DNA from 2 places in the Streptomyces solicathayae genome. Region 2 is predicted to be linked to the other one. Evidence: riboswitches for the same ligand, from Rfam matches in the RefSeq annotation. Region 2 holds a riboswitch; the other holds the start of a gene.
The links. A riboswitch is a leader RNA that binds a small molecule or an ion and turns the genes downstream of it on or off. The one in region 2 is predicted to bind glycine.
Positions count from the first base shown of each region.

Region 1: it holds a riboswitch for glycine, as region 2 does, so the genes downstream of both, gcvP (aminomethyl-transferring glycine dehydrogenase) here and gcvT (glycine cleavage system aminomethyltransferase GcvT) in region 2, are expected to answer to the same signal.

Region 1 is NZ_CP137573.1:6,733,963-6,748,159, reverse strand. Features, by position in the region: gene R2D22_RS31255 (DUF5999 family protein) at 263-469, shown strand; gene gcvP (aminomethyl-transferring glycine dehydrogenase) at 557-3,442, opposite strand; glycine riboswitch at 3,622-3,728, opposite strand; gene R2D22_RS31245 (PRC-barrel domain-containing protein) at 3,844-4,212, shown strand; gene R2D22_RS31240 (DNA polymerase IV) at 4,303-5,655, opposite strand; gene R2D22_RS31235 (MerR family transcriptional regulator) at 5,729-6,334, opposite strand; gene R2D22_RS31230 (bifunctional nuclease family protein) at 6,546-7,019, opposite strand; gene ftsR (transcriptional regulator FtsR) at 7,073-7,816, opposite strand; gene R2D22_RS31220 (FHA domain-containing protein) at 7,846-8,787, opposite strand; gene R2D22_RS31215 (DUF881 domain-containing protein) at 8,870-9,688, opposite strand; gene R2D22_RS31210 (small basic family protein) at 9,694-10,026, opposite strand; gene R2D22_RS31205 (DUF881 domain-containing protein) at 10,023-10,952, opposite strand; gene R2D22_RS31200 (sugar phosphate nucleotidyltransferase) at 11,053-13,548, opposite strand; gene clsA (cardiolipin synthase ClsA) at 13,663-14,197, opposite strand, start outside.
Region 2 is NZ_CP137573.1:2,519,577-2,533,773, reverse strand. Features, by position in the region: gene glyA (serine hydroxymethyltransferase) at 1-419, opposite strand, end outside; gene gcvH (glycine cleavage system protein GcvH) at 432-818, opposite strand; gene gcvT (glycine cleavage system aminomethyltransferase GcvT) at 892-2,016, opposite strand; glycine riboswitch at 2,183-2,284, opposite strand; gene R2D22_RS11320 (AAA family ATPase) at 2,425-3,090, shown strand; gene R2D22_RS11315 (enhanced serine sensitivity protein SseB) at 3,239-3,979, shown strand; gene R2D22_RS11310 (enhanced serine sensitivity protein SseB C-terminal domain-containing protein) at 4,021-4,812, shown strand; gene R2D22_RS11305 (ABC transporter permease) at 5,130-6,128, shown strand; gene R2D22_RS11300 (ABC transporter substrate-binding protein) at 6,239-8,002, shown strand; gene R2D22_RS11295 (ABC transporter permease) at 8,116-9,114, shown strand; gene R2D22_RS11290 (ABC transporter ATP-binding protein) at 9,111-10,223, shown strand; gene R2D22_RS11285 (ABC transporter ATP-binding protein) at 10,220-11,383, shown strand; gene R2D22_RS11280 (trimeric intracellular cation channel family protein) at 11,451-12,134, shown strand; gene R2D22_RS11275 (thioesterase family protein) at 12,158-13,009, shown strand; gene R2D22_RS11270 (cysteine desulfurase family protein) at 13,140-14,197, shown strand, end outside.

The DNA of each region.
Region 1 (14,197 bases), 4.2 Mb from region 2:
GGGCACAGTTGTGCGCCCGGATGGCCCGTACGGACTAGCCCGCCGGGACCACTGCGAACCACCCGAAGAGACCGTGCAGTTGAGTTGAACCGCCCGGGCGGGTGATACGTCTTCTTGCAATAGGAACAGCTGCCGCGAAATCCCTGCGGATCGACGTCCGTAGGGGAAGACTGGGACCGGACCGAACCGACCACGGGGGGCGGCCATGAACACCGCATCGAGCCGCAGGACACTCACCACCACGCAGCGAAAGAACCCATCCATGTGCCAGCATCAGCCCGCCTGTCCCACCGCCGACTCCGCCGATCGGGAGGCGGCCCGCCTGGTGGCTCACCACCCGGAGCAGGGCTGGAGCCTCCTGTGCAACGGGGTCCTGCTCTTCGAGGACACCGGTGAGCTGCTGCCGGACGGCCAGATCATCGCGCCGCACCGGCCGTTGACGGCCGGGCAGGTGGCCAAGGCGGCCTGAGGGGGCCGCCCGGCACACCGCGCACGGGCACGCACACGACGAAGGGCCGGCCCGGAGAGGATCTCCGGACCGGCCCTTCACTCATGCTCAGTTGTCGTACTCGTCCAGCGGCGGGCAGGAGCAGACCAGGTTGCGGTCACCGAAGGCACCGTCGATGCGGCGCACCGGCGGCCAGTACTTGTCCGCGGCCGAGACACCGGCCGGGAAGGCGGCCACGTCGCGGCTGTAAGCGTGGTTCCACTCGCCGCCCAGCGCGGCCGCGGTGTGCGGCGCGTTGACGAGCGGGTTGTCGTCGGCGGGCCACTCGCCCGAGGCGACCTTCTCGATCTCGGCGCGGATCGCGATCATCGTGTCGCAGAAGCGGTCGAGCTCGGTGAGGTCCTCGGACTCGGTCGGCTCGATCATCAGCGTGCCGGCGACCGGGAACGACATGGTCGGCGCGTGGAAGCCGTAGTCGATCAGGCGCTTGGCGATGTCGTCGACGCTGACGCCGGTGGCCTTGGCCAGCGGGCGGATGTCGACGATGCACTCGTGCGCGACCAGCCCGGCCGGGCCGGTGTAGAGCACCGGGTAGTGCGGCTCCAGGCGCTTGGCGATGTAGTTCGCCGCGAGCACCGCGACCTGGGTGGCGCGCTTGAGGCCCTCGCCGCCCATCAGGCGGACGTACGACCAGGAGATCGGCAGGATGCCGGCCGAGCCCCACGGGGCGGCCGAGATCGGGCCGACGCCCGTCTCCGGGCCGGCGGTCGGCTGGAGCGGGTGGTTCGGGAGGTACGGGGCGAGGTGCGCACGGACGCCGACCGGGCCGACGCCCGGGCCGCCGCCGCCGTGCGGGATGCAGAAGGTCTTGTGCAGGTTGAGGTGCGAGACGTCGCCGCCGAAGTGACCCGGCTTGGCGAGACCGACCAGCGCGTTGAGGTTGGCGCCGTCGACGTACACCTGGCCGCCGGCCTCGTGGACCTCGGCGCAGATATCGGCGACGTGCTCCTCGAAGACACCGTGCGTGGACGGGTAGGTGATCATCAGCACGGACAGCTCGTCGCGGTACTGGGCGATCTTGGCGCGCAGGTCCTCGACGTCGACCTCGCCGTCGTCGGCGGTCTTGACGACGACGACCTTCATGCCGGCCATCACCGCGGAGGCGGCGTTGGTGCCGTGCGCGGAGGACGGGATGAGGCACACCGTGCGCTGCTCGTCGCCGTTGGCGCGGTGGTAGGCGCGGACGGCCAGCAGACCGGCCAGCTCGCCCTGCGAACCGGCGTTGGGCTGGATGGACACCTTGTCGTACCCGGTGACCTCGGCGAGGCGCTCCTCCAGCTCGGTGATGAGCGTGAGGTAGCCCTGCGCCTGCTCGACCGGCGCGAACGGGTGGATCTGGCCGAACTCGGGCCAGGTCACCGGCTCCATCTCGGTGGTCGCGTTCAGCTTCATCGTGCAGGAGCCGAGCGGGATCATGCCGCGGTCGAGCGCGTAGTCGCGGTCGGCGAGCTTGCGCAGGTAGCGCAGCATCGCGGTCTCGGAGCGGTGCGCGTGGAAGACCGGGTGGGTCAGGTACACGTCGGAGCGGAGCGCGTCGACGGGCAGCGCGTCCTCGGTGACGGCGTCGAGGGCCTCGACGTCGCCGGCGACGCCGAAGGCGCTCCAGACGGCGGCGAGCTGCGCGCGGCCGGTGGTCTCGTCGCAGGAGATCGAGACGTGGTCCGCGTCGGCGCGGTACAGGTTGACGCCTGCCTCGCGGGCGGCGGCGACGACCTCGTCCGCCTTGCCCGGGACGCGGGCGGTGAGGGTGTCGAAGAAGGCACCGGTGGTGAGCTCCACGCCACCGGCCTTCAGGCCCGCGGCGAGGATCGCCGCATAGCGGTGGGTGCGCTGCGCGATCGTCTTCAGGCCGTCGGGACCGTGGTAGACGGCGTACATGCCCGCCATGACGGCGAGCAGCACCTGCGCGGTACAGATGTTGCTGGTGGCCTTCTCGCGGCGGATGTGCTGCTCGCGGGTCTGCAGGGCCAGGCGGTACGCGCGGTTGCCGTCGGCGTCCACGGAGACGCCGACGAGGCGGCCGGGCAGCGACCGGGCGTGCTTGTCCTGGACGGCCATGTAGCCGGCGTGCGGGCCGCCGAAGCCCATCGGGACGCCGAAGCGCTGGGTGGTGCCGACGGCGATGTCGGCGCCGAGCTCGCCGGGCGAGGTGAGCAGGGTGAGGGCGAGCAGGTCGGCGGCGACGGTGACGATCGCGCCGAGCTCGTGGGCCTGGTCGATGACCGGCTTGATGTCCCGGACGGCGCCGGAGGCACCCGGGTACTGGAGCAGCACGCCGAAGACGCCGCGCTCGGCGATCTCGGCGGGGATGCCGGCGGAGAGGTCCGCGACGACGACCTCGACACCGGTCGGCTCGGCGCGGGTCTCGATCACGGCGACGGTCTGCGGCAGGGCGTCGGCGTCGACCAGGAAGACGCCGTTCTTGACCTTGCCGACGCGGCGGGAGAGCGACATGGCCTCGGCGGCGGCGGTGCCCTCGTCGAGCAGCGAGGCGCCGGAGGTGGGCAGACCCGTGAGGTCGGCGACCATGGTCTGGAAGTTGAGCAGCGCCTCCAGGCGGCCCTGCGAGATCTCCGGCTGGTACGGCGTGTACGCCGTGTACCAGGCGGGGTTCTCCATGACGTTGCGCAGGATGACCGGCGGCGTGAAGGTGCCGTAGTAGCCGAGGCCGATCATCGGGGCGAGGACCTGGTTGCGGTCGGCCAGCTCGCGCAGCTCGGCCAGGACCTCGGCCTCGGTGCGGGCGGCCGGCAGGCCCAGGGCCTCGGCGCTCTTGATCACGTCCGGCACCGCGGCGGCGGTGAGCTCGTCGAGGGAGCCGTATCCGACCTGCGCGAGCATCTTGGCCCGGGCTTCGGCGTCGGGCCCGATGTGCCGCTGCTCGAAGGGGATGCCCTGTTCGAGAACGGAGAGCGGGGGGCGGTTGGCGGTCATGGCGGAGGCCTCCTGGTCTGTCACGACCCTGAAGGGGCACCACGGCGCGGGTGCCCGGACGGCCTCCCCCTCTGTCATCTCAACCTGAGAGCTTCACCGGCACCGCGTGGGGGCGGGCCGGCTTTCACCGTCGGTGAGAGCGGGTGCCGTCGGGCTTCCGCTCTGCTTTCCAGAGTGACCTCGTCCGCGCGGTACGGGTGCCTGAGAGATTCCGGGGAGGATTTGCTCCTTCGGCGTCTCCGTGAGGATTCTGAGGATTCCCCGGAGACTCTCCCGCGCGGGGTCGACAGCCACAGCCAGCCTACCAGCGCGCTTGCGTCGCCAGATCGCTCAAGTGGCCGATATCTCGGTTGTGCACTTTCGTAGTGGTTGGAGAGCAGTTGCGACCATGTGGAGGGACCGTGCAGACCGATATCGATCCGCGCAGCCTGATCGGCCGCAAGGCGTACGACCGCAACGGACACAAGATCGGAACCGTGGACGAGGTGTACCTGGACGACGCGACGGGTGTCCCGGAGTGGGCCGCCGTCCGCACGGGCCTGTTCAGCCGGGACGCGTTCGTCCCGCTGGAGCCCAGCGAACTGGCCGGCGACGGCCTGCACGTCCCGTACGAGCGGGCGCTGATCAAGGAGGCCCCGGACTTCGGCGTGGGCCGCCACCTCTCGCCGGAGCAGGAGCTCCAGCTCTACCGCCACTACAGCATCAGCCTGCCGCCCGCGCCCCACGAGGTCCGCGACTTCGGTCGGCTGGCCGGCCAGGACGAGGCCTGAGGGGGCAGAGCGGAGGATCGGGGCCGGGCCGAGGCCGGCGGCCGGATCGGGGTGGGGCCCGCGGAACCGGCCGGAGGCCGGGCACGTCCCCTACGCCTGCCCGCCCGGCACCAGCGGCAGCGGTTCGGACCGCTCCAGATCCGGATCGTCGACGAAGAAGGTCCGCACCCGCCCCGGAACCGTCGACCCCGGTACCTCGAAGCGGACGGTGACCCGTCCGACCCCGCTCCCCTGCACCCACCCGGGGCCGTACTCCGCGTGCCGGACGTCCTGCCCGGCCGCCCACCGCCGTTCCGCGGGCGGCTCCGGCGTGGGAGCGGCCGACGCGTCGGCGGACTGCTCCACGTCGGCCTCCTCCGCGGCCTCCGCCGCCCCCGCCTGCGCGAACAGGTCCTCCTGGGTGTAGTCCGCGAGCCCGCTCACCCCGACGCCGAGCAGCCGCACCCCGCCCGTGGTGTCCACGCCCTCCAGGAGCCTGGCCGCCGCCTCCCGTACGACGACGTGGTCGTCCGTGGGCCCCCGCAGCGTCTCCGACCGGGTGAGCGTCGAGAAGTCGAACCGGCGCACCTTGAGCACGATCGTCCGCCCGGAGTGCCCCGAGGCCCGCAGCCGCGCCACGCACCGCTCCGCGAGCCGTTCCACCTCGGTCCGGATCCGCACCCGGTCGTGCAGGTCCACGTCGAAGGTGTCCTCCACGGACACCGACTTGGCATCCCGCTCGGCCACCACGGGCCGGTCGTCGTGGCCCTGGGCCATCCGGTGCAGCGAGGTCCCGTGCGCCCGCCCCAGCAGCCGTACGAGCTCGTCCTCGCCGGCCGCCACCAGGTCCGCGACCGTCGTCATGCCCGCCCGCCGCAGGTGCTCGCCGGTGGCCGGCCCGACCCCCGGGATGATCCGTACGGACTTCGGCCCCAGCAGCTCGCGCTCCGTGCCCGGCTCGATCAGCACCAGGCCGTCCGGCTTGGCCTCCTCCGAGGCGATCTTCGCGATCATCTTCGACCCCGCCAGCCCCACCGACCCCGTGAGCCCCGTGGTACCGAGAATGTCCCTGCGCAGCCGCTCACCGGCCTCCCGCGCGCTCGCCGCGTCCCAGGCCGTACCCCCGGCCTCCAGGTCCACGAAGGCCTCGTCCAGGCTCAGCGGCTCGACCAGCGGCGACAGCCGGCCGAGGAGTTCCATGACCTGCTCGCTGACCGACCGGTACAACGAGAACCGGGGCACCAGATACGCCGCGTTCGGCGCGAGCCGGCGCGCCTGCGCCATCGGCATCGCCGAGTGCACCCCGAACCGCCGGGCCTCGTACGAGGCCGTCGCGACGACCCCGCGCGGCCCCAGCCCGCCGACCACCACCGGTTTGCCGCGCAGGCTGGGCTTCGCCGCCTGCTCTGCGGCGGCGAAGAACGCATCCATGTCCAGATGCAGGATCGTCGGCGCGGCTCTCACGACTCCGATGCTGCCCTACGCCACTGACAATGGGACCCGCACTGACGTGCGAGTCCCTCAGGGTGTCACCGGCTCAGACCGCCCGGTCGCGCCGGCGGCGCGCCAGCTCGTCGCTCGGGTTGTGTCCGATCAGCGTCTCGCCGGTGTCCACGCGTTCGCCGTGCAGCTGCGACAACGCCGCCTCGACGTCCCGCCACACCACGCCCACCGCGATCCCGAAGACGCCCTGCCCGCCCTGGAGCAGGTTCACCACCTCGTCGGGCGAGGAGCACTCGTACACGGTCGCGCCGTCGCTCATCAGCGTCATGCGCTCGAGATCCCGGAAACCCCGGGCCCGAAGGTGCTGCACCGCTGCACGGATGTTCTGCAGCGCGACACCGGTGTCCAGGAAGCGCTTGACGATCTTCAGGACGACGACGTCGCGAAAGCTGTAGAGCCGCTGCGTCCCCGAGCCGTACGCGGGCCGGACGCTGGGCTCCACAAGCCCGGTGCGCGCCCAGTAGTCCAGCTGCCGGTACGTGATGCCGGCCGCCGCGCACGCGGTCGGCCCCCGGTATCCGATGGTGTCGGTTCCGATGTCGGTGCCCGTGCCGGCCGCGCCCTCCTGGAGCGGGTACAGCCCGCCGTCTCCCGGAGTGCGTCCGAGAGCGCCCCCTGCCGTGCCGTCGCCGCTGCTCATCACGCCGACCCTCCGTCCTTGACCTGCCCACTCGACGGTAGGCAGTCACTCGGGGTGCGTCAACGATCGCCACACTCGGCACGCCGAGTGATAATCACCCTGAGAGTGGTTTCCCGTGTCCCTCGCCGGGAAAGGCTTCTCGAATGCGCTGAAAGCGCCCCGAGGGACGAAGGTCGGCGGAGCCGGCCGGACGGTCGCCGGCCGGCCGCCGTCACTGGCTGTTCGTGCCGAAATCCTCGGGAGAGATCTGGTCGAGGAACTCGCGGAACTTCTCCACCTCGTCCTCCTGCTCGTCCGGAATCGCGATGCCGGCGTCGTCCAGGACGCCGTCGCTGCCGTAGATCGGCGTTCCCGTGCGCAGCGCCAGCGCTATCGCGTCGGACGGCCGCGCGCTCACCTCGACACCACTGGCGAAGACCAGCTCCGCGTAGAAGACGCCTTCACGGAGGTCGGTGATCCGGACCTCGGTGAGCTCCTGGCCCACCGCCTCCAGGACGTCCTTGAAGAGGTCGTGCGTCAGCGGCCTCGCCGGAGCCATGCCCTGCTGGGCGAAGGCGATCGCGGTCGCCTCCCCGGGGCCGATCCAAATGGGGAGGTACCGGTCGCCTCCCACTTCACGCAGGAGCACGATCGGCTGGTTCGAGGGCATTTCCACCCGGACACCCACAACGTCGAGCTCGTTCACACAGCAACCCTAGGACGTGCCCGACCGGTTTGGATAGTCGGGCCCCTCCAAGATCACGGCAGCCGGAGCCCCAGCGCGGTCTGGACCAGTGCCGCGTGAAGCCGTACGGAGAGGCCCGCCAGCTCCTTCGCGGTGGCCTCCGCATGTGCTCTGGTCTGCGGATTCCGGTGCCGGCGCAGCGGTGCGACCATCTGTTCGACCAGTCCGGCCTCGCGATCCGCGGCCGCCTTCACCGCCCGGAGGTGCCGCGGTTCCAAACCGAATCTCCCCAGATCCGCGACAAGTCTGGCGACGGTGACCGCCTCCGCGTCATAGCCGCCCTCGGCCCCCGGAACGAGGAGCCCGTACGACTCCCACTCGGCGAGCTCCGCCTCGGTGACCTCCGCGGCGGCCAGCAGCTCGGCCCGGCCGATCCGCGCCGCCGTCGGCCGGTCCTGCTCCGGGTCCCAGGCTCCGTCCAGCAGGTCCCGCTGCGGACTCGGGGAGGGCAGTTTGACCTGCTCGCCCCGGGCGAGCGCGTCGAGATGCTCGCGGATCACCTTGAGCGGCAGGTAGTGGTCACGCTGCATCCGCAGGATCTGGGCGAGCCGCTCCACGTCCTGCGGGCTGAACTTGCGGTAGCCGGAGGCCGTCCGCTGCGGCTCGACGAGCCCCTCGGCCTCCAGAAACCGGATCTTGGAGATGGTCACTTCGGGAAACTCGTCGCGCAGCTGGTTCAGCACCGTCCCGATGCTGACCAGCCGGTCGCCCGCGGTGGCGGTGCCGTGACCGGCACCGCCCGTCGGTGTTCGCAGCATGGACCTTCCCTGAAGGGTTCCCGGAGGGGTCACACGCCCCGCTGGCTGGAGTAGAACACCAGCCGGTACTTGCCGATCTGGACCTCGTCGCCGTTGTTGAGCCGGATCGCCGTCTCGATCGGCTCACGGTTGAGGTACGTGCCGTTGAGGCTGCCGACGTCGCTCACGGTGAAGCCGCCGTCGGGCTGCCGACGGAACTCGACGTGGTGACGCGACACGGTGATGTCGTCGAGGAAGATGTCGCTCTGCGGGTGGCGGCCGGCCGTGGTCAGCTCACCGTCCAGCAGGAACCGGCTGCCCGAGTTCGGACCGCGGCGCACCACCAGGAGCGCCGAACCGGCCGGCAGGGCGTCGACCGCGGCCTGCGCCTCGGGCGACAGCGACGGAAGCTGCGTCTGGCCCGTGACCTCGGCGTCGTACGCCTCCAGGCCCGAGATCGAGATCGTGGACGTCGTCTCCGACGGACGCTCGGCCGGGGCACCACGCAGCGGCGCCCCGCAGTTGGAGCAGAACCGACTGTCCGCGGCATTGCGGTGGCCGCACCTCGTACACACCGGCATGGACGCATCCTCCTGCCGCGGCTGCCCCGCGGAGGCGTGGGTCGCATACGGGTCGGGGGCAAACCCTCCACCCGCACTTGAGGTTGATGGTTCTCCGAAACCTATGCGGCCGGGACCGGCAGGGTCAACAGAAGACGCGCCCTGTCCGCCCGGAATGTCACCGCCCTGCGCACCGACCTCGTCGCGGAAGAGAGGGCGCTCGGCCTCCTGCTCCCCGCTCTGGGCCTGGCGCGGCGCGCGGTGCTTGGCGTTGCCGCCGTCCTCGCGTGCGCTCTTGCCGAACAACTTCGCAAACAACTTCACGGGCGATTCCCCTTGACCGAAACAGACCCGCCCGTGGGGCAGGACGAACCCTGACTGAACACACCTGCCGACCCGGACACTTTCACAACGTCCGTATCCTCCGGACAGTTTCCACCACGCACCCTGCTTGTGATGCGGCGACCCCCCGCAACGTCACGTCCTTGTCCCCCGGCCCCCATGCACCCCTGCCTCACTGCGATGACGACCGAGCGTAGTCAGGCCGCTCCGCCGGTCGCAAGGCATCCACGACGATCTTGTTCGAGCGGGTCACCGTGGCGGTGGCCTGCTCCTTCTCCAGCGTCTGCACCACACCGCCGGGAATGTTCAGCGCCGGCTCCAGGTCCTCCGGCTTGCCGATGACCTTGAACCGGTACGGAGCGTCGATCTTCTTGCCGTCGACCTCTATGTCGCCGTCCCCGCCGGAGAAGTAGCTGTCCGCCACCACCCGGACGTCGTTGACCTGGATCGCCTCGGCGCCCGCCGCACGCAGCTCCTGGATCGCGTCCAGCAGCATGTCCGACTCGACCGAGCCGGCACCGTCCGTGACCGTCAGCGTGATCCCCGGCCCCTGCGCGGCGACCGTGCCGGCCAGGATGCCGAGCTGCCGCTCCTTCTCGAGCGTCTGCTTGCGGGCCTCCTCCGCCTGGTCGGAGCTGCTCTCCAGCTCGGAGCGCTGGCTCTCCAGGCGGGTCTTCTCGTCCTCGAGACGCTGGGTGCGGTCGTCCAGCTCGTCGAGGATGCGGACCAGGTCCTCCTGCCGCGCCCCGCGCAGCGCGCTGTTGTCACTCGTCGAACGGACCTGGATCGCCAGACCCAGACCGAGCACGAACAGCAGCAGGGCCACGACGAGTTGGGCGCGGCTGAATCGCGGCGGCCACAGCCCGGCGGCCAGCCGCTGGCGACCGGTCTGCTCCGGCTTCGATGCCTCGGCGGCCTGCGCCGGCGTCTCCTCGGGCGTCTCCGAGGGGGTGTCCTCGGGCGTCCCCTGGGGGTTCTCCTCGGTACTCATCGGCCTCACGCCCGGAACACGTGACGCCGGATGGCGGCCGCGTTGGAGAAGATCCGGATACCGAGCACGACCACCACACCGGTCGACAGCTGCGCGCCCACGCCCAGCTTGTCGCCGAGGAACACGATCAGCGCCGCCACGACCACGTTCGACAGGAACGAGACCACGAAGACCTTGTCGACGAAGATCCCGTCGAGCATGGCCCGCAGGCCGCCGAAGACCGCGTCCAGTGCCGCGACCACGGCGATCGGAAGATAGGGCTCGACCACCGCAGGCACCTCGGGCCGGACCAACAGTCCGACCACGACTCCCACGACCAGGCCCAGTACGGCGATCACGATGTGCCCTTCCCTGTGTCGGCCGAAGCCTCTCCGGTGGCCTCCGCGGCCCCGGCGCCCCTCGGCTCAGCTGTGCGTACGATCAGGCTCGGCGCGGCCGGCAGGCGCACCTCGTCCTCGACGGAGATGCTGCTGCGGATCCCGAAGTTCTCCTGGAGCACATGCAGGTACTGGCCGTCGGCGCTGTCCTGGAACGCGGTGCTCAGCCGCTGCCCGTCCCCCACCGCCAGCACGGTGTACGGCGGCACCAGCGGACGGTTGTCGACCAGTATGGCGTCACCCGCCGCGCGGATCGCCGACAGCGAGGTCAGCCGCTGGCCGTTGATAGACACGGCCTCCGCGCCGGACTGCCACAGCCCGTTGACCACTCGCTGCATGTCCCGGTCGCGCACCCGCCCCGTGTCCGCGAAGCCACTGCTCTCGCGCGGACCGCCACCGCCGTCCTCGGCACCCTTGGCGTCGTCCACGACCAGCTTCACACCCGGCCCGCGCACCGGCGTCGCGCCGGACAGCAGCGCCACCAGCTCCGCCTGGTCGCCGCCGTGCTCCTCCAGGGCCTTGCGCTGCCGCTCCCCCACCTCGGCCCGGACCTTCTCTACGTTCTGCTCCAGCTCGTCGGCGGCCGTCGTCTCCGCGTCGATGCGGTCGATCAGCTCCTGCCGCTCCTTCGCCACGATCGGCGCGGCTATCTGTGCCTGCGCCGCACCCAGGGTGACGACCGCGGCCGCCAGGACGAGGCCGGCGGCGAGCCCGAGCTTGGCCCGCAGCGGACGCGGCATTCCGCCGCCCTTGGCGGCCCGCCGGGCCGTCGCCTCGGCATAGCCGTCGTCGAGGGCGTGGTCCATCACGTTGTTCAGCAGCGACATCGACGCGTCGGGACGCGGAGGCGGGGAGCCGGTGCTCCGAACGGGGGGCTGCTGCGACATGCCGCACATCGTCGCACGTCGTAGGGGCTACCGCCGAATGGCCCCACCAAAGCGCCAGGCGGCCCCCCTGCGGAGACCGCCCGGCACACCCGTCACAACGTCACCTACCGGCACTCTCCACGACGCCGGACCACTCGTCGAGCAGCGCCTGCGCGGACGTGTCGTCCGGCCCCTCGGCCCACAGATGGGTGACGGCCTCCGCCGGGTCGGGCAGCACCATCACCCAGCGCCCGTCCGCCTCCACCACCCGCACACCGTCGGTGGTGTCCACGAACCGGTCCCCGGCCGCCTCCACCACCCGGCGCATCACCAGACCCTTCACCGCCCACGGCGTCGCCACGTCCCGCTTGATCACATGGGCCCGCGGAATCCGCGCGTCGATCTGGCTGAGCGTGAGCTGCGTACGGGCCACCAGACCGATCAGCCGGACGAAGGCGGCCGCGCCGTCGAAGACGCTGCTGAACTCCGGCACGATGAACCCGCCGCGCCCGTCCCCGCCGAAGATCGTCGACTCCTCGCGGCCCACCCGCGTCAGGTCGTCCGGCGAGGTCGTCGTCCACTCCACCTGCGTCCCGTGGTACGCCGCCACCTGCTCGGCGATCCGGGTCGTCGTCACGGGCAGCGCCACCCGGCCCGACCGCCGCTCGGCGGCCACCAGGTCCAGCATCACCAGCAGCGACCGGTCGTCCTCGATGATCCGGCCCCGCTCGTCGACCAGCGACAACCGCTCGCCGACCGGGTCGAACCGCACCCCGAAGGCCGCCCGCGCCGACGCCACGATCTCCCCGAGCCGCACCAGACCCGCCCGCCGCGCCTGGACGGACTCGGTGGGACGGGACTCGTCGAGTCCCGGGTTGATGGTCAGCGAGTCGACCTGGAGGCGGCCCAGCAGGCTCGGCAGAACGAGCCCGGCACTGCCGTTGGACGCGTCCACGACCACCTTGAGCCCGGCCTCGGCGATCCCCGTGGTGTCCACCTGCCGCAGCAGGGACCCGGTGTACGAGTCGAACACGCTGGCCGGGAAGGACAGGTCACCGATCTCCCCCGGGAACGCCCGCCGGTACTCCTGACGCGCGTACACCCGGTCCAGCTTGCGCTGCCCGGCCTGCGAGAGGTCGGCTCCGCGCTCGTCGAAGAACATGATGTCCACCGAGTCCGGAACGCCCGGGGAGGTCCGCACCATGATCCCGCCGGCACTGCCCCGCGCGGTCTGCTGCCGCGCCACCGGCAGCGGCACGTTCTCCAGGTCGCGTACGTCGATGGCGCTGGCCTGCAGCGCCGAGATCACCGCCCGCTTCAGCGCCCGCGCCCCCCTGGAGTGGTCCCGCGCGGTCGTGACCGTCGAGCCCTTCTTCAGCGTCGTCGCGTACGCCCCGGCCAGCCGCACGGCCAGCTCGGGCGTGATCTCCACGTTGAGGATGCCGGACACCCCGCGCGCGCCGAAGAGATGCGCCTGGCCGCGGGACTCCCAGATCACGGAGGTGTTGACGAAGGCGCCGGCCTCGATGGTCTTGAACGGGTAGACGCGGACGTTGCCCTGCACGATCGATTCCTCACCGATCAGGCACTCGTCCCCGATGACGGCCCCGTCCTCGATCCGCGAGGCCCGCATGATGTCGGTGTTCTTCCCGATCACACAGCCGCGGAGATTGCTCTGCTGCCCGATGTACACGTTGTCGTGGACCACGGCCTTGTGCAGGAACGCCCCGGACTTCACGACCACGTTCGAGCCGACGACGGTGTGCTCGCGGATCTCCGCGCCCGCCTCGACCTTCGCGTAGTCCCCGATGTACAGCGGCCCGCGCAGCACGGCGTCCGGGTGGACCTCCGCCCCTTCGGCGACCCACACCCCGGGTGAGATCTCGAACCCGTCGAGCTCGACCTGCACCTTGCCCTCGAGGACGTCGGCCTGGGCCTTGACGTAGCTCTCGTGGGTGCCGACGTCCTCCCAGTAGCCCTCGGCGACATAGCCGTAGATCGGCTTGCCCTCCTTCATCAGCTGAGGGAAGACGTCACCGGACCAGTCGACCGGAACATCGGCCTCGACGTAGTCGAAGACCTCCGGCTCCATCACGTAGATGCCGGTGTTCACCGTGTCGGAAAAGACCTGCCCCCACGTCGGCTTTTCGAGGAAGCGCTCGACTTTTCCCTCCTCGTCGACGATCGTGATGCCGAATTCCAGCGGATTGGGAACCCGCGTGAGGCATACGGTGACGAGGGCGCCCTTCTCCTTGTGGAAGGAGATGAGATCGCTGAGGTCGAAGTCGGTGAGCGCGTCCCCGGAGATGACGAGGAAGGCGTCGTCCTTCAGCGCCTCCTCGGCGTTCTTCACGCTCCCGGCGGTTCCGAGTGGCTTCTCCTCATTGGCGTACGAGAGCTCCATTCCGAGGTCCTCGCCGTCGCCGAAGTAGTTCTTGACGAGAGAGGCGAGAAACTGGACGGTCACGACGGTCTCGGTGAGACCATGCCGCTTGAGCAGGCGCAGCACATGCTCCATGATCGGCCGGTTGGCGACCGGCAGAAGCGGTTTGGGCATGCTCGAGGTCATCGGGCGAAGTCGCGTACCTTCGCCACCAGCCATCACGACGGCCTTCATGTCGGAAGCGTCCTCCTTGAGAGACGACGGTCTGACCGACCTCACCCATCCGCACAGTGGACCACTCGCGTCATTGCTGGTGCCGGCGACACTGCACGGCACGGGCAGACGGGCTCAATCGGCCTCGGTGTCCGCCTTGACGAGGCGGCGGACCTGGACCACGTAGAGGATCCCTGCCCACCAATAGAGACTTGTACCCCATCCGGCGAACGCCCACCCGAAAACTTCAGCGAGTGACGCAAGCAACCCCTCTCCGTCACTGAGGAGAAGCAACGGGAAGGCGTACATCAAGTTGAAGGTCGCAGCTTTTCCGAGGAAGTTGACCTGCGGCGGCGGATAGCCGTGCCGGCGGAGGATTCCCACCATCACCAGCAACATCAGCTCCCGCGCCAAAAGCGCGAGGGTGAGCCAGAGCGGAAGGATCTCCCGCCAGGTGAGTCCGACCAGCGTGGAAAGGATGTACAGCCGGTCCGCGGCGGGATCCAGCAGCCGGCCGAGACTGCTGATCTGGTTCCAGCGGCGGGCGAGCTTCCCGTCGAGATAGTCGCTGACCCCGCTCAGCGCGAGAACCAGCAACGCCCAGCCATCGCTGTTGGGACCGCCGAACTCGGGACGGAGAATCAGCCACAGGAAGAGCGGCACGGCCGCC
Region 2 (14,197 bases):
AACTGCTTGCCGGAGAAGTTCAGGCGCATGCCGTGGGTCAGGTGACCGCCGTGCGCCAGGTCCAGGCCCAGGATCGTGTCGCCCGGCTGGGCGATCGCGAACAGCGCGGCCTGGTTCGCCGAGGCACCGGAGTGCGGCTGGACGTTGGCGTACTCGGCGCCGAACAGGTCCTTGATCCGGTCGATGGCGATCTGCTCGGCCACGTCGACGTGCTCGCAGCCGCCGTAGTACCGGCGGCCGGGGTAGCCCTCGGCGTACTTGTTGGTGAGGACCGAGCCCTGCGCCTCCATGACGGCGACCGGAGCGAAGTTCTCCGAGGCGATCATCTCGAGGGTGGACTGCTGGCGGTGGAGCTCGGCGTCGACGGCGGCGGCGACGTCCGGGTCCAGCTCGTGGAGAGGGGTGTTCAGAAGCGACATCGGGAGGGGTCCTTAGCTGCCGGAGAACGCGGTGTACTCGTCGGCGGAGAGCAGGTCCTTCGGCTCCTCCGCGACGCGCACCTTGAAGAGCCAGCCACCCTCGAAGGGAGCCGTGTTCACCAGCGACGGGTCGTCCACGACGTCCTGGTTCGCGGCGACGACCTCGCCGGTCACCGGGGAGTACAGGTCGCTGACCGACTTGGTGGACTCCAGCTCGCCACAGGTCTCGCCCGCGGTCACCGTGTCGCCGACCTCGGGGAGCTGGACGTACACGACGTCGCCGAGGGCGTTCGCCGCGTGCTCGGTGATACCGATCGTGGCGACGTCGTCCTCGGCGGGCGACAGCCACTCGTGCTCCTTGCTGTAGCGCAGGTGCGTGGGGTTGCTGGCGTTGCTCATGACCTGAATTCTCCTGTACGCGGGGGAGTGCTGATGAACGGGGAGGGGACTGCGGGACGAGACGTGCTCAGTGTCACTTCTGGCGCTTGTAGAACGGCAGCGCCACGACCTCGTAGGGCTCGTGGGTGCCGCGGATGTCCACGCCGACGCCCGCCGTGCCCGGCTCGGCGTGGGCGGCGTCGACGTACGCCATGGCGATCGGCTTGCCCAGCGTCGGGGACGGGGCGCCGGAGGTGATCTCGCCGACGACCTGGCCGTCCACGACGACCTGCATACCGGCGCGGGGCACCCGGCGGCCCTCGGCGATCAGGCCGACGAGCTTGCGCGGCGGGGCGGTCTCGGCGCGCTCGGCGGCCTTCTCCAGCGCCTCGCGGCCGACGAAGCGGCCCTCGTTCGTCGTCTTCTCGAACTTCACGACCCGGCCCAGACCCGCGTCGAACGGGGTGAGGGACGTGGTCAGCTCGTGGCCGTACAGCGGCATGCCCGCCTCCAGGCGGAGCGTGTCGCGGCAGGACAGGCCGCACGGCACCAGGCCGACCGGCGCGCCGGCCTCGGTCAGCGCCTTCCAGACGCCCTCGGCGTGCTCGGGCTTCAGGAACAGCTCGAAGCCGTCCTCGCCGGTGTAGCCGGTACGGGCGATCAGCGCGGGGACCCCGGCGACCGTGCCCGGCAGGCCGGCGTAGTACTTCAGTCCGTCCAGGTCGGCGTCGGTCAGCGACTTCAGGATGCCGGGGGACTCCGGGCCCTGGACGGCGATCAGCGCGTACGCGTCGCGGTCGTCACGCACCTCGGCGTCGAAGCCGGCCGCCCGCTCGGTCACCGCGTCCAGCACGACCTGCGCGTTGGAGGCGTTGGCGACGATCATGTACTCCTGCTCCTGGAGCCGGTACACGATCAGGTCGTCGAGGATGCCGCCGTCCTCCTGGCAGATCATCGTGTAGCGCGCGCGGCCGACACCGACCGTGGAGATGTTGCCGACCAGGGCGAAGTCGAGCAGCTCGACGGCCTGCGGGCCCGTGACGGTGATCTCGCCCATGTGCGAGAGGTCGAAGAGACCGGCCTTGGTGCGGACGGCGTTGTGCTCGTCCCGCTCGCTGCCGTACCGCAGCGGCATGTCCCAGCCGGCGAAGTCGGTCATGGTCGCGCCCAGCGAACGATGCAGGGCATCGAGGGCGGTCAGACGGGGGGCAGTGCTCATCGGGTGGCTCCCGGGTCCCAGGGGCGTGGCGTGCAGGGCACGACATACATGACGGGTGAGGACGGATCCTCCCCATCTGTCATGGAACCTGAGAGGTTCACCGGGGGCATCCCCGGCTTGCACCTTGGGTGGGGCCGCGACGACGCGGCCCGCTTTTCAGATCTGCCTCGTCCACGCGGTATCGGGGCCTGAGAGATTCAAGGGAGGGTCTTGCTCCTTCGGCGCCCGGCCGGATAGTTCCGGCCCGGGACTCTCCCGCGCGGCTTCGAGCGGCCAGTATGTGATTGTGTGCGCTTGGCGCGCACATCATTGCATGCGGGATCCGAACGGCAAATCGCTTGTGCCTCATTACCGTCTCTTTACACTTCATGGGCAAGGGTCCCGAAAGACCCGGCAGGGGGAGAAGCGATGACGTGGCAGCGAACCGGCGCGATGGCGACGAACACCGGCCTACCGGCCCAGCGTGTGCGGCGCGCCGCACGGCGCGGGGCCACGCCCGTGCTGCGCGATCTGCGCGAGCGGGAGGGCCGCGGCCCTCGTGTGCTCGCCTTCCGGGAGGGCGACGTGGTGGTGGTCTCCGGGCTGCCCGGCAGCGGGAAGTCGACGCTGATCCGGCGTGCTGCGCAGGACCGCACCATCGACTCGCAGGACGTCCGTGAGCGCTGGGAGGCGAAGATGCCGCGCTTCCTGCCGTACGCCGTCTACCGCCCGCTGGTCCGGATCGCGCACTACGCCGGGCTGCGCAGCGCCCTGCGCTCCGGCGAGAGCCTCATCGTGCACGACTGCGGCACCCAGGGCTGGGTCCGCGGCTGGCTGGCCCGCGCGGCGCGCCGCCGCGGCCGCGCCATGCACCTGATCCTGCTCGACGTCACCCCCGAGACCGCCCGCGAGGGCCAGCGGGACCGGGGCCGCGGTGTCTCCGGGTACGCGTTCAGCCGGCACCGCCACGCGGTCGGCCGGCTGCTCGCCGCCGCGCAGTCGCCGCACCCGCCGGCCGGCTGCGCCACCACCACCCTGCTGGACCGCCCTGCGGCGACCGCCCTGCGCCGGATCGCCTTCCGCCGCGAGCCCTGACCGGTGCTCCGACCGGCGGCGCGGCGGAAGGGCTCCCTCCGCCGCGCCGGTGGCCTACGTCACCCCGTCCGAATCGGGGGCACCGTGCCCGCGGTGACGGTCCGCGACGTTAAGGTGCCCCGAGGACGCTCCGCCGAAGGGGAAGAACGTGGACATCGCATGGCCGGGCAACGAGCTGGAAGAGACGCTCGCCGCCTCGCTCGGCACCCCCTCCGCCGGAGCCCGTCTCGTCGAGGTCCTCGGGCGCAGCCAGGTATGGGTGCCCCTGCCGCAGGGCGGCGGCCCCGACAGCACCGTCCTCGACCTGCCCACCGTGGAGATCGACGGCGCGGCCTACGTCCCCGTCTTCAGCTCCGAGCAGCAGTTCCACGCCTGCGTCGGCGCCCCCATGGCGTACACCGTCGCCCCCGCCCGTGACTTCGCCCGCGGACTGCCGCCGCAGCTCGGCATCGCCGTGAACCCCGGCGGCACCGTCGGCGTCCCGCTGCCCCCGCCCGCCGTCGCCGAGCTGTGCCGCACCGGCCGCACCCCGCTGGACGGCCCCGCGAGCGGCGGCCGGGTCCGGCTCTTCGAACCCGACTGGCAGGACGACCCGGTCGACTTCCTCTCCGCCGCGGCCGCCGAGTTCGACGCCCTCGGCGTCGTCACCACCGCCCGCCGCGTGCTCGCCAGCGTCGAGGGCGGCGAGCCGGCGCTCTTCGTCGGCGTCCAGCTCTCCGTCTACGACGGCGTCGACCGCGACGCGCCGTTGGACGCGCTCGGCCGCGCGCTGGGGCGGGTCCAGGTCCGCTGGCCGGTGAACATCGTCCTGCTCGACGTGGCCCAGGACCCGGTGGCCGACTGGATGCTGGCCAAGGTGCGCCCCTTCTACCAGCGCGTGTACGCATAATCGGAACCGAACGGCAGACGGAAGAGGGGGCGGAACCCAGGGTGAGTGCGTCGCGCGACGCTGCGGCCGGCCGGACCGGACAGGCCGGCGGCCAGGTCGAGCACCTGATGCGCCAGGTCGCTCCCGGCCGCTTCGACGCCTACGAGGCGCTGCTCGGCGCGCTGGCCGCGGAACCGGTCTGGATGCTGCTCTGGCACGGGCAGCCCGGCTCCTCCGACGCCCAGTACGGGAACATGCAGGTCGACGGCCTCGGCTACGCGCCCTGCGTCACCTCCGCCCAGGAGCTGGCCGCCTCCGGCTGGAACCGCGCCCACGAGGTCGTCACCGGCCAGGACATCGCCCGCGCCCTCTACCCCGACCGCTGGGGCATCTGGCTCAACCCGCACGCTCCCGGCGGCGGCGTCGGCATCCCGTGGGCCGACCTGCGGCGCATCGCCACCGGTCTGGACCGGATGCCCGCCGGACCGCTGAGGCTGTCCGAGCCGGCCATCGAGATCCCGCAGTTCTACGCCCTGCTCACGCAGAACGCGCACCGCACCCCCGCCGTCCGCTCGTTGCGCCGCGCCTGGGTGCAGCCGGTGCTCGGCTCCCCGTACCTCGCCATCGGTCTCGACCTGTACGACACCTCGCCGGCCTCCGTCGAGTCCGTGCGGGCGATGATGCGGCAGTCCGTGGCCGCCGTGCCCGACGGGCTGCCGGTGTCCACGGTCGCGATGTCGGACGACCACGACCCCGTGACGATGTGGCTGCGGGCCACCGCGCGCCCGTTCTACGACCGCGAGGCGCACGCCGCGCCGTCCCGCGGGTCCGCCGGTTACGGCTATCCCCAGTGACCCTTCGGGTCGCTCGCTTCACCCCAATCACCCGTCTCACCAGGACGGTTGAGCTTTTGTCCGTTCTGGCCGAATAGCGGCCGAGTTGGTCCGCTGAGCCGATCTCCCCGTCCGCATAACGGAAGTGGGCGGACCGCATCACAGTTGCGCAAACATTCACCTTGAGGTCTGGCGGCTGATCGCAAGCCCGTTGAAGACTCCCCGGAACGCCGGGCGTTCGACCGCGTGATCGAGCGTCCAACCAGCAGTTCCACTACGCCGCCACCCGCGGCGAGGCAAGGGCCGTCCACCCGCGGCCGAGAGGGGTCCTCACCACGATGACGGCACCACTGCACGACACGAGTGCGGCCGAGACCGCCGCTGTCGACGTCGCGGCCGCAGCCCCCGCCAAAGCGATCGAAGGCCGCTCCCCGTGGCAGATCGCCTGGACTCGCCTCAAGAGGGACAAGCTGGCCCTCGCCGGCGGCGCCGTCGTGTTCTTCCTGATCCTGGTCGCGATCTTCGCGCCGCTCATCGTCGGCCTGCTCGGCCACCCGCCGAACGAGTTCCACGAGGACCAGATCGATGCGCTGTTCGGCACGCCGATCGAGCCGTACGGCGGCATCAACTCCGACTTCCTACTGGGCGTCGAGCCGGTCAACGGCCGCGACGTGTTCAGCCGGATCGTCTACGGCGCCCGGATCTCGCTCCTCGTCGCCTTCCTGGCGGCACTCTTCGCGGTCCTGCTCGGCACGGTCCTCGGCATCATCGCCGGCTACTTCGGCGGCTGGATCGACGCCGCGCTGAGCCGCGTCATGGACGTCATGCTCGCCTTCCCGCAGCTGCTCTTCACGATCGCCCTGGTCTCCGTGCTCCCCAACGACCTGCTGGGCTTCGGTGGTTCGAGCATCCGGATCGGCGCCCTGGTCGTCGTCATCGGCTTCTTCGGCTGGCCGTACGTCGGACGCATCGTCCGCGGCCAGACCCTGTCGCTGCGCAACCGCGAGTACGTCGAGGCGGCCCAGAGCCTCGGCGCCGGCCGCCTCTACATCCTGCGCCGGGAGCTGCTGCCCAACCTGGTGGCCCCGATCACCGTCTACGCGACGCTGATGATCCCCACGAACATCCTGACCGAGGCGGCCCTCAGCTTCCTCGGCGCGGGAGTCAAGCCGCCCACGGCCTCGTGGGGGCAGATGCTGTCGAAGGCCGTCAACACCTATGAATCGGACCCCCTGTTCATGGTGATCCCCGGCCTCGCGATCTTCATCACCGTGTTGGCGTTCAACCTCTTCGGCGACGGCGTGCGCGACGCGCTGGACCCGAAGGGCGCCCGCTGACCGTACGCCGGTACCGCAAGACCAGCCCCTGCCGCTGTCGACAGGAGGCACATCCCCAAACCGGCGGACCGTTTCCGACGGCCGCCATACTTCCGGAGGTTGCGAGACCCATGACACTCAACAGCCCGGCGCGGCGCCGACTCGCCGCGGGCGCACTGCTCGCCGCGGCGACCATGCTGGTCACCACCGCGTGCGGCGGCGGCGACGCCGGCGGCGACAAGGGCAACAAGGGCGCCGCGGGCTTCAACGCCGCGGTGAACAAGGTCGCCAACGCCTCCGACAAGAAGGGCGGCGAGCTGAAGTTCATCGCCTCGCAGGAGGCCGACTCGTGGGACCCGCAGCGCGGTTACTACGGCTTCGTGTGGGACTTCGCCCGCTACTACACGCGTCAGCTGGTCACCTTCAAGGCCGAGCCGGGCGCCGCCTCCACCGAGCTGGTCCCCGACCTCGCCGCCGAGGCCCCCCAGATCTCCGCCGACGGCCTGACCTACACCTTCAAGCTGCGGGACGGGATCGCCTGGGAGGACGGCAAGGCCATCACCTCCAAGGACATCAAGTACGGCATCGAGCGCATCTGGGCCCAGGACGTCATCTCCGGCGGCCCGATCTACCTGCAGCAGGTCCTCGACCCGAAGAAGACCTACACCGGTCCGTACAAGGACACCTCCGCCGACAAGCTCGGTCTGAAGGCGATCGAGACGCCGGACGACAAGACCATCATCTTCAAGCTGCCGGTCGCCAACAGCGACTTCCTGCAGATGCTGGCCATGCCCGCCGCCTCCCCGGTCCGCCAGGACAAGGACACCAAGGCCCAGTACGGTCTGAAGCCGTTCTCCTCCGGCCCGTACAAGTTCGAGTCCTACACGCCGAACAAGGCCATGAAGCTTGTCCGCAACGACAAGTGGGACCAGAAGTCGGACACCATCCGCAAGGCCCTGCCGGACAAGATCAGCGTCACGTTCACCACGAACGCCGACGACATGGACAACCGCCTGATCGAGGGCGAGTACGACGTCGACCTCAACGCCACCGGTGTCGGCCAGGCCGCCCGCGCCAAGGTGCTGCAGCAGCACAAGGAGAACGCGGACAACCCGCAGACCGGCTTCATCCGTTACGCGGTGTTCCCGCAGACGGTGATCCCGAACATCGAGTGCCGCAAGGCGATCATCTACGCCGCCGACTCCAAGTCCCTGCAGACCGCGCGTGGTGGCCCGCAGGCCGGTGGCGACATCGCCACCAACATGCTGCCCGCCGGCGTCAAGGGCTCGGACATCAAGGCCGACCCGTATGGCAAGCTCGGCGGCAAGCCGGACCTCGCCAAGGCCAAGGAGGCCCTGACGAAGTGCGGTCAGCCGAACGGCTTCAAGACCACCATCGCGGTCCGCAACAACAAGCCGATCGAGATCGCCACCGCCGAGTCCCTGCAGCAGTCGCTGAAGGCCGTCGGCATCGACGCCCAGATCGACCAGTTCGACGGTGCCCAGACCAACGGCATCATCGGCTCGCCGACCGTGGTCAAGCAGAAGAACTACGGCATCATCATCATGGGCTGGGGCGCCGACTTCCCGTCGGGCCAGGGCTTCCTGCAGCCGCTCGTCGACGGCCGCTTCATCCTGCCGAGCGGTAACAACAACTTCTCGGAGCTGAACGACCCGGCCATCAACGGCCTGTTCGACCAGGCGCTGAAGGAGACCGACCCGAACAAGGCCGGCGAGCTCTACAAGCAGATCAACACGAAGGTCTCGGAGCACGCCGTCTACCTGCCCTTCACCCACGAGAAGAACATCATCTGGCGCAGCTCGCGACTGACCAACGTCTACACGGCCGACGCGTACAACGGCCGCTACGACTACGCGTCGCTCGGCGTCAAGTAAACCCACCCGCTCCAACGGCGCACCACCCGCCGCCAGGTCCGAAGGGCAGGTGATGGCCGGGCCGGTGGCCGGGGAATCCGATCGGGTTCCCCGGCCGCCGGCCGGCCGACCGCATGCTTGCATACATAGTCCGACGGCTCTTCGCCGTCGTCGTGATGCTGCTCGTCGTCACGTTCGTGACGCTCGGCATCTTCTTCCTGATCCCCAAGCTGACCGGCAGCGACCCTGCCGCGATGTTCGTCGGCAAGCAGGCGGATCCGGCCTCCATCGAGGGCGTCCGGCAGAAGCTGGGCCTGGACGACCCGATCCTGGTGCAGTTCTGGCACTTCGTCTCGGGCATCTTCGTCGGCCGTGACTACGTCGGCGGCGGCGACACGATCCACTGCGCGGCGCCGTGCTTCGGCTACTCGTTCAAGACCGAGCAGGACGTCTGGCTCATGCTGGTCGACCGCATCCCCGTCACCGTCTCCATGGTCCTCGGCGCGGCCGTGCTGTGGCTGGTCATGGGCGTCAGCACCGGCGTGGTCTCCGCGCTCCGGCGCGGCACCATGATCGACCGGGCGGCGATGGTCACGGCGCTCGCCGGCGTCTCGCTCCCCATCTACTTCACCGCCATGCTGGCGCTGCTCGTCTTCCGCATCCAGCTCGGCTGGCTGGACGCCAAGTGGGTCCCGTTCACCGAGTCGCCCGGATCGTGGTTCATGGGCCTGCTCCTGCCGTGGGTCACCCTCGCCTTCCTGTACGCGGCGATGTACGCCCGGCTCACCCGCGCCACCATGCTGGAGGTGCTCGGCGAGGACTACATCCGCACCGCCCGCGCGAAGGGCCTCACGGAGCCGGTGGTGCTCGGCAAGCACGCCATGCGCTCCACGATGACCCCCATCCTGACCATCTTCGGCATGGACCTCGGCGCTCTCATCGGCGGCGCGATCCTGACCGAGACCGCGTTCAACCTGCCCGGCCTCGGCAGCGCGGCCTTCAAGGCGGTCGGCGACCGCGACCTGCCGCTGATCCTGGCGGTCACCCTGATCACCGCGGCCGCCGTGGTCGTCATGAACCTCGTCGTGGACCTCATGTACGCCGTGATCGACCCCCGAGTGAGGCTCGCATGACCGAGATGTCGAAGACCGGAACCGCGACGGCGGCAGAGCCCGTTCGTTCCGCGCCGTCCGACGCGTTCCTGGACGTACGCGACCTGAAGATCCACTTCCCGACCGACGACGGCCTGGTCAAGTCGGTCGACGGCCTCACCTTCCAGCTGGAGAAGGGCAAGACCCTCGGCATCGTGGGCGAGTCCGGTTCCGGCAAGTCGGTGACCTCGCTCGGCATCATGGGCCTGCACACCGTCGGCCAGTACGGCCGGCAGAAGGCGCAGATCTCCGGCGAGATCTGGCTGAACGGGCAGGAGCTGCTCTCCGCCGACCCGGACACCGTGCGCCGCCTCCGCGGCCGCGAGATGGCGATGATCTTCCAGGACCCGCTGTCCGCGATGCACCCGTACTACACGGTGGGCAACCAGATCGTGGAGGCGTACCGGGTCCACCACGACGTCGACAAGAAGACCGCCAAGCGGCGTGCGATCGAACTGCTCGACCGGGTCGGCATCCCCGAGCCGGCCAAGCGCTTCTCCAACTACCCGCACGAGTTCTCCGGCGGTATGCGCCAGCGCGCGATGATCGCGATGGCGTTGGTCAACAACCCCGAGCTGCTGATCGCCGACGAGCCGACGACGGCCCTGGACGTGACCGTCCAGGCGCAGATCCTCGACCTGATCCGGGACCTGCAGAAGGAGTTCGGCTCCGCGGTCGTCATCATCACGCACGACCTCGGCGTGGTCGCCGAGATCGCCGACGACATCCTCGTGATGTACGGCGGCCGGTGCGTGGAGCGCGGCTCGGCGGAGTCCGTCTTCTACGAGCCGCAGCACCCCTACACCTGGGGCCTGCTCGGTTCCATGCCGCGGATCGACCGGGAGCAGACCGACCGGCTCATCCCGGTCAAGGGCAACCCGCCCAGCCTCATCAACGTCCCGAGCGGCTGCGCCTTCAACCCGCGCTGCCCGTACGCGGACGTGCCGAAGGGCGGCATCACCCGGACGGAGCGCCCCGAGCTGAAGCTCGCGACGGGCGGCGAGTCCGGCGGCCGGCACTACTCCGCCTGCCACATGTCGCAGGAGGAGCGGACCCGGATCTGGACCGAAGAGATTGCGCCGAAGCTGTGACCGACAAAAGTGACGTGACGATCCCGGCGCAGGCGACCTCCTCGCCGGAGGCGCCCGAGGCACTGCTCCGGGTCGAGGGCCTGACGAAGCACTTCCCCATCAAGAAGGGCCTGCTGCAGCGGCAGGTCGGCGCCGTGAAGGCGGTCGACGGGATCTCCTTCGACGTGCGACCGGGGGAGACCCTGGGCGTCGTCGGCGAGTCCGGCTGCGGCAAGTCGACGATGGGCCGGCTGATCACCCGGCTCCTCGAACCGACCGGCGGCAAGGTCGAGTTCCAGGGGACGGACATCTCGCACCTGGGCGTGGCGAAGATGCGCCCGCTGCGGCGGGACATCCAGATGATCTTCCAGGACCCGTACGGCTCACTGAACCCCCGGCACACCGTCGGCTCGATCGTCTCCGCGCCGTTCGTGCTGCAGGGCGTCCAGCCGGAGGGCGGCGTGAAGAAGGAGGTCCAGCGGCTGCTCGGCCTGGTGGGCCTCAACCCGGAGCACTACAACCGCTACCCGCACGAGTTCTCCGGCGGTCAGCGGCAGCGCATCGGCATCGCGCGGGCGCTGGCGCTCAAGCCGAAGCTGGTGGTCGCGGACGAGCCGGTCTCCGCGCTCGACGTGTCGATCCAGGCGCAGGTGGTGAACCTCCTGGACGACCTCCAGGAGGAGCTGGGCCTGACCTACGTGATCATCGCGCACGACCTGTCGGTCATCCGGCACGTGTCGGACCGGATCGCGGTCATGTACCTCGGCAAGATCGTGGAGCTGGCGGACCGCAAGTCGCTGTACGAGTCGCCGATGCACCCGTACACCAAGGCCCTGATGTCCGCGGTCCCGATCCCGGACCCGCGGCGACGGGGCGCGAAGACCGACCGGATCCTGCTGAAGGGCGACGTCCCGTCGCCCATCAAGCCGCCGGCCGGCTGCCGCTTCCACACCCGCTGCTGGAAGGCCACGGAGATCTGCAAGACCCAGGAGCCCCCGCTCCTGGAGCTGCGCCCCGGCCAGCAGGTCGCCTGCCATCACCCGGAGGGTGTGGCGGCGGCGCCTGAGGTCATCGAGGTGACGGTCGCGAAGCCGGCGGAGGAGCCCGCGGCGGAGTCCGCGGCGGAGTCCGCCCCGGAGGCGGAGGCGCCCTCGAAGGACGACGAGGCCCCGGAGAAGTAGCCCGGGTGGCAACGGTGCGGCGGGGCCGGGGAATCCGGCCCGGCCCCGCGCACCGCACAATGGGCGCGTGCTCCACGAACTGTTCACCCCGTCCGTCCAACACGCGCTCGACCTCGTCGGGATCTTCGTCTTCGCGATCTCCGGCGCCCTGCTCGCCGTCCGGAAGAACTTCGACGTCTTCGGCATCGCCGTCCTCGCCGAGGTGACCGCGCTCGGCGGCGGTCTCTTCCGCGATCTGGTCATCGGCGCCGTGCCGCCGGCCGCGTTCTCCGACCTCGGGTACTTCCTCACCCCGCTCGTCGCCACGGTCCTCGTCTTCTTCCTCCATCCCGAGGTGGAGCGCACCCAGACGGCCGTCAACGTCTTCGACGCCGCGGGACTCGGACTGTTCTGTGTGACCGGCACGACCAAGGCGTACGACTACGGGCTCGGCCTGACCTCCTCCGCCGCGCTCGGTCTCGCCACCGCCGTCGGCGGCGGTGTGCTGCGGGACGTCCTGGCCAACGAGGTGCCCTCGCTGCTCCGCTGGGACCGCGACCTGTACGCCGTGCCCGCGATCGTCGGCGCGACGATGGTCGTGCTCTGCATCCGTTTCGACTCGCTCAACGCCCTCACCAGCGGCCTCGCCGTGCTCGTGGCGTTCGCGCTGCGGCTGCTCGCCATGCGCTACCACTGGCGCGCCCCGCGCGCCTGGAACCGGCGGTCCAACGCCCGCGAGGAGCCCGAGACCGAGAAAGCTACCGCTCAGTAGTTACTTGTTGTACCGTGCATCGCATGGCACAGGCAGCTCAGGCACTCATCGGCGACAGCGAGTTCGACCGCGACACCGCCGTCACCCTTCGCGAGCCCGGCGTCTACGACGCCGACCTCTCCGCCGGCTGGACGATCATCCAGGCCGTCAACGGCGGCTACCTCCTCGCCCTGCTCGGCCGTGCCCTGGGCGAGGCCCTGCCGCACCCGGACCCGTTCTCGGTCTCCGCGCACTACCTGACCCCGTCCGTGCCCGGCCCCGCGGTGATCCGGACCGAGGTCGTCCGCACCGGCCGCACGCTCTCCACCGGCCAGGCGTCCCTCTTCCAGTTCGCCGAGGACGGCACCGAGGTCGAGCGCATCCGCGTGCTCGCCTCGTACGGAGACCTCGACGCGCTGCCCGACGACGTCCGCACCACCGCCACGCCCCCGGCGATCCCGCCGCGCGAGCACTGCTTCGGCCCCGCCGACGGCCCGGCCCGGCCCGCGATCCCCGGCTCCTCCGCCATCACCGACCGTCTCGACATCAAGCTCGACCCGGCCTGCGTGGGCTGGGCGGTCGGCGCGCCGTCCGGCAAGGGCGAGATGCGGGCCTGGTTCGGGCTCGCGGACGGCCGCGACGCCGACCCGTACTCCCTGCTGCTCACCGTCGACGCGCTGCCGCCCACCTCCTTCGAGCTGGGCCTCAAGGGCTGGACCCCGACCGTCGAGCTCACCACCCACATCCGCTGCCGCCCGGCCCCCGGCCCGCTGCGCGTCTCCATCACCACCCGCAACCTGGCCGGCGGCTTCCTGGAGGAGGACGCCGAGGTCTGGGACAGCGCCGATCGCCTCGTCGCCCAGTCCCGCCAACTCGCCCGCGCCCCGCGCGACTGAAGGCCCTGGAGTCCGGTCGGTGAAGTCCGACCGGCTCGCGACCGCCGCGGCCGAGGCGGTGGCGCTGTACGGCGCGAACCGGCCAGGGGGAGCCGAGGGGCCCGCGGCGGGCTCGTAGAATCGACGCACCATGGCTTACCTCGACCACGCCGCGACCACTCCGATGCTGCCGGAGGCGGTCGAGGCGATGACCGCCCAGCTCGTCGTGACCGGCAACGCCTCCTCGCTGCACGCCGCCGGCCGCCGTGCCCGGCGCGCCGTCGAGGAGGGCCGCGAGGCCCTGGCCGCCTCGCTCGGCGCACGGCCCAGCGAGGTCGTGTTCACCTCCGGCGGCACCGAGGCCGACAACCTCGCCGTCAAGGGCCTGTACTGGGCCCGCCGGGACGCCGACCCGCGCCGCACCCGCGTCCTCGCCAGCCCCGTCGAGCACCACGCCGTGCTCGACGCCGTCGACTGGCTCGGTCAGCACGAAGGCGCGACCGTCGAGTACCTGCCCGTCGACCGGTACGGGCGGGTCCACCCCGACGCGCTGCGCGAGGCGATCGCCCGGGACCCCGAGTCCGTCGCGCTGGCCACCGTGATGTGGGCCAACAACGAGATCGGCACGATCATGCCGGTCCGTGAACTCGCCGACGTCGCCGCCGAGTTCGGCGTCCCGCTGCACGCGGACGCGGTCCAGGCCTTCGGCCAGGTTCCGGTCGACTTCGCCGCGTCGGGCCTCGCCGCGCTGACCGTCTCCGGTCACAAGATCGGCGGTCCGTACGGCATCGGCGCGCTGCTCCTCGGCCGGGAGTACAGCCCCGTGCCCGTGCTGCACGGCGGTGGCCAGGAGCGACACGTCCGCTCCGGCACCCTCGACGTGCCCGCCGTCGCCGCGTTCGCCGTCGCCGGGCGGCTGGCCGCCGAGCTGCGCGAGGAGTACGCCCGCGAGGTCGGCGCGCTCCGCGACGAGCTGGTCGCGGCCGTCCGCGCCACCGTCCCGGACGCGATCCTCGGCGGCGACCCGGTCGACCGGCTGCCCGCCAACGCCCACTTCACCTTCCCCGGCTGCGAGGGCGACTCGCTCCTGCTGCTCCTCGACGCGGCGGGCATCGAGTGCTCCACCGGCTCCGCCTGCACCGCCGGCGTCGCCCAGCCCAGCCACGTCCTGCTCGCCACCGGCACCGACCCGGACCTGGCCCGGGGCAC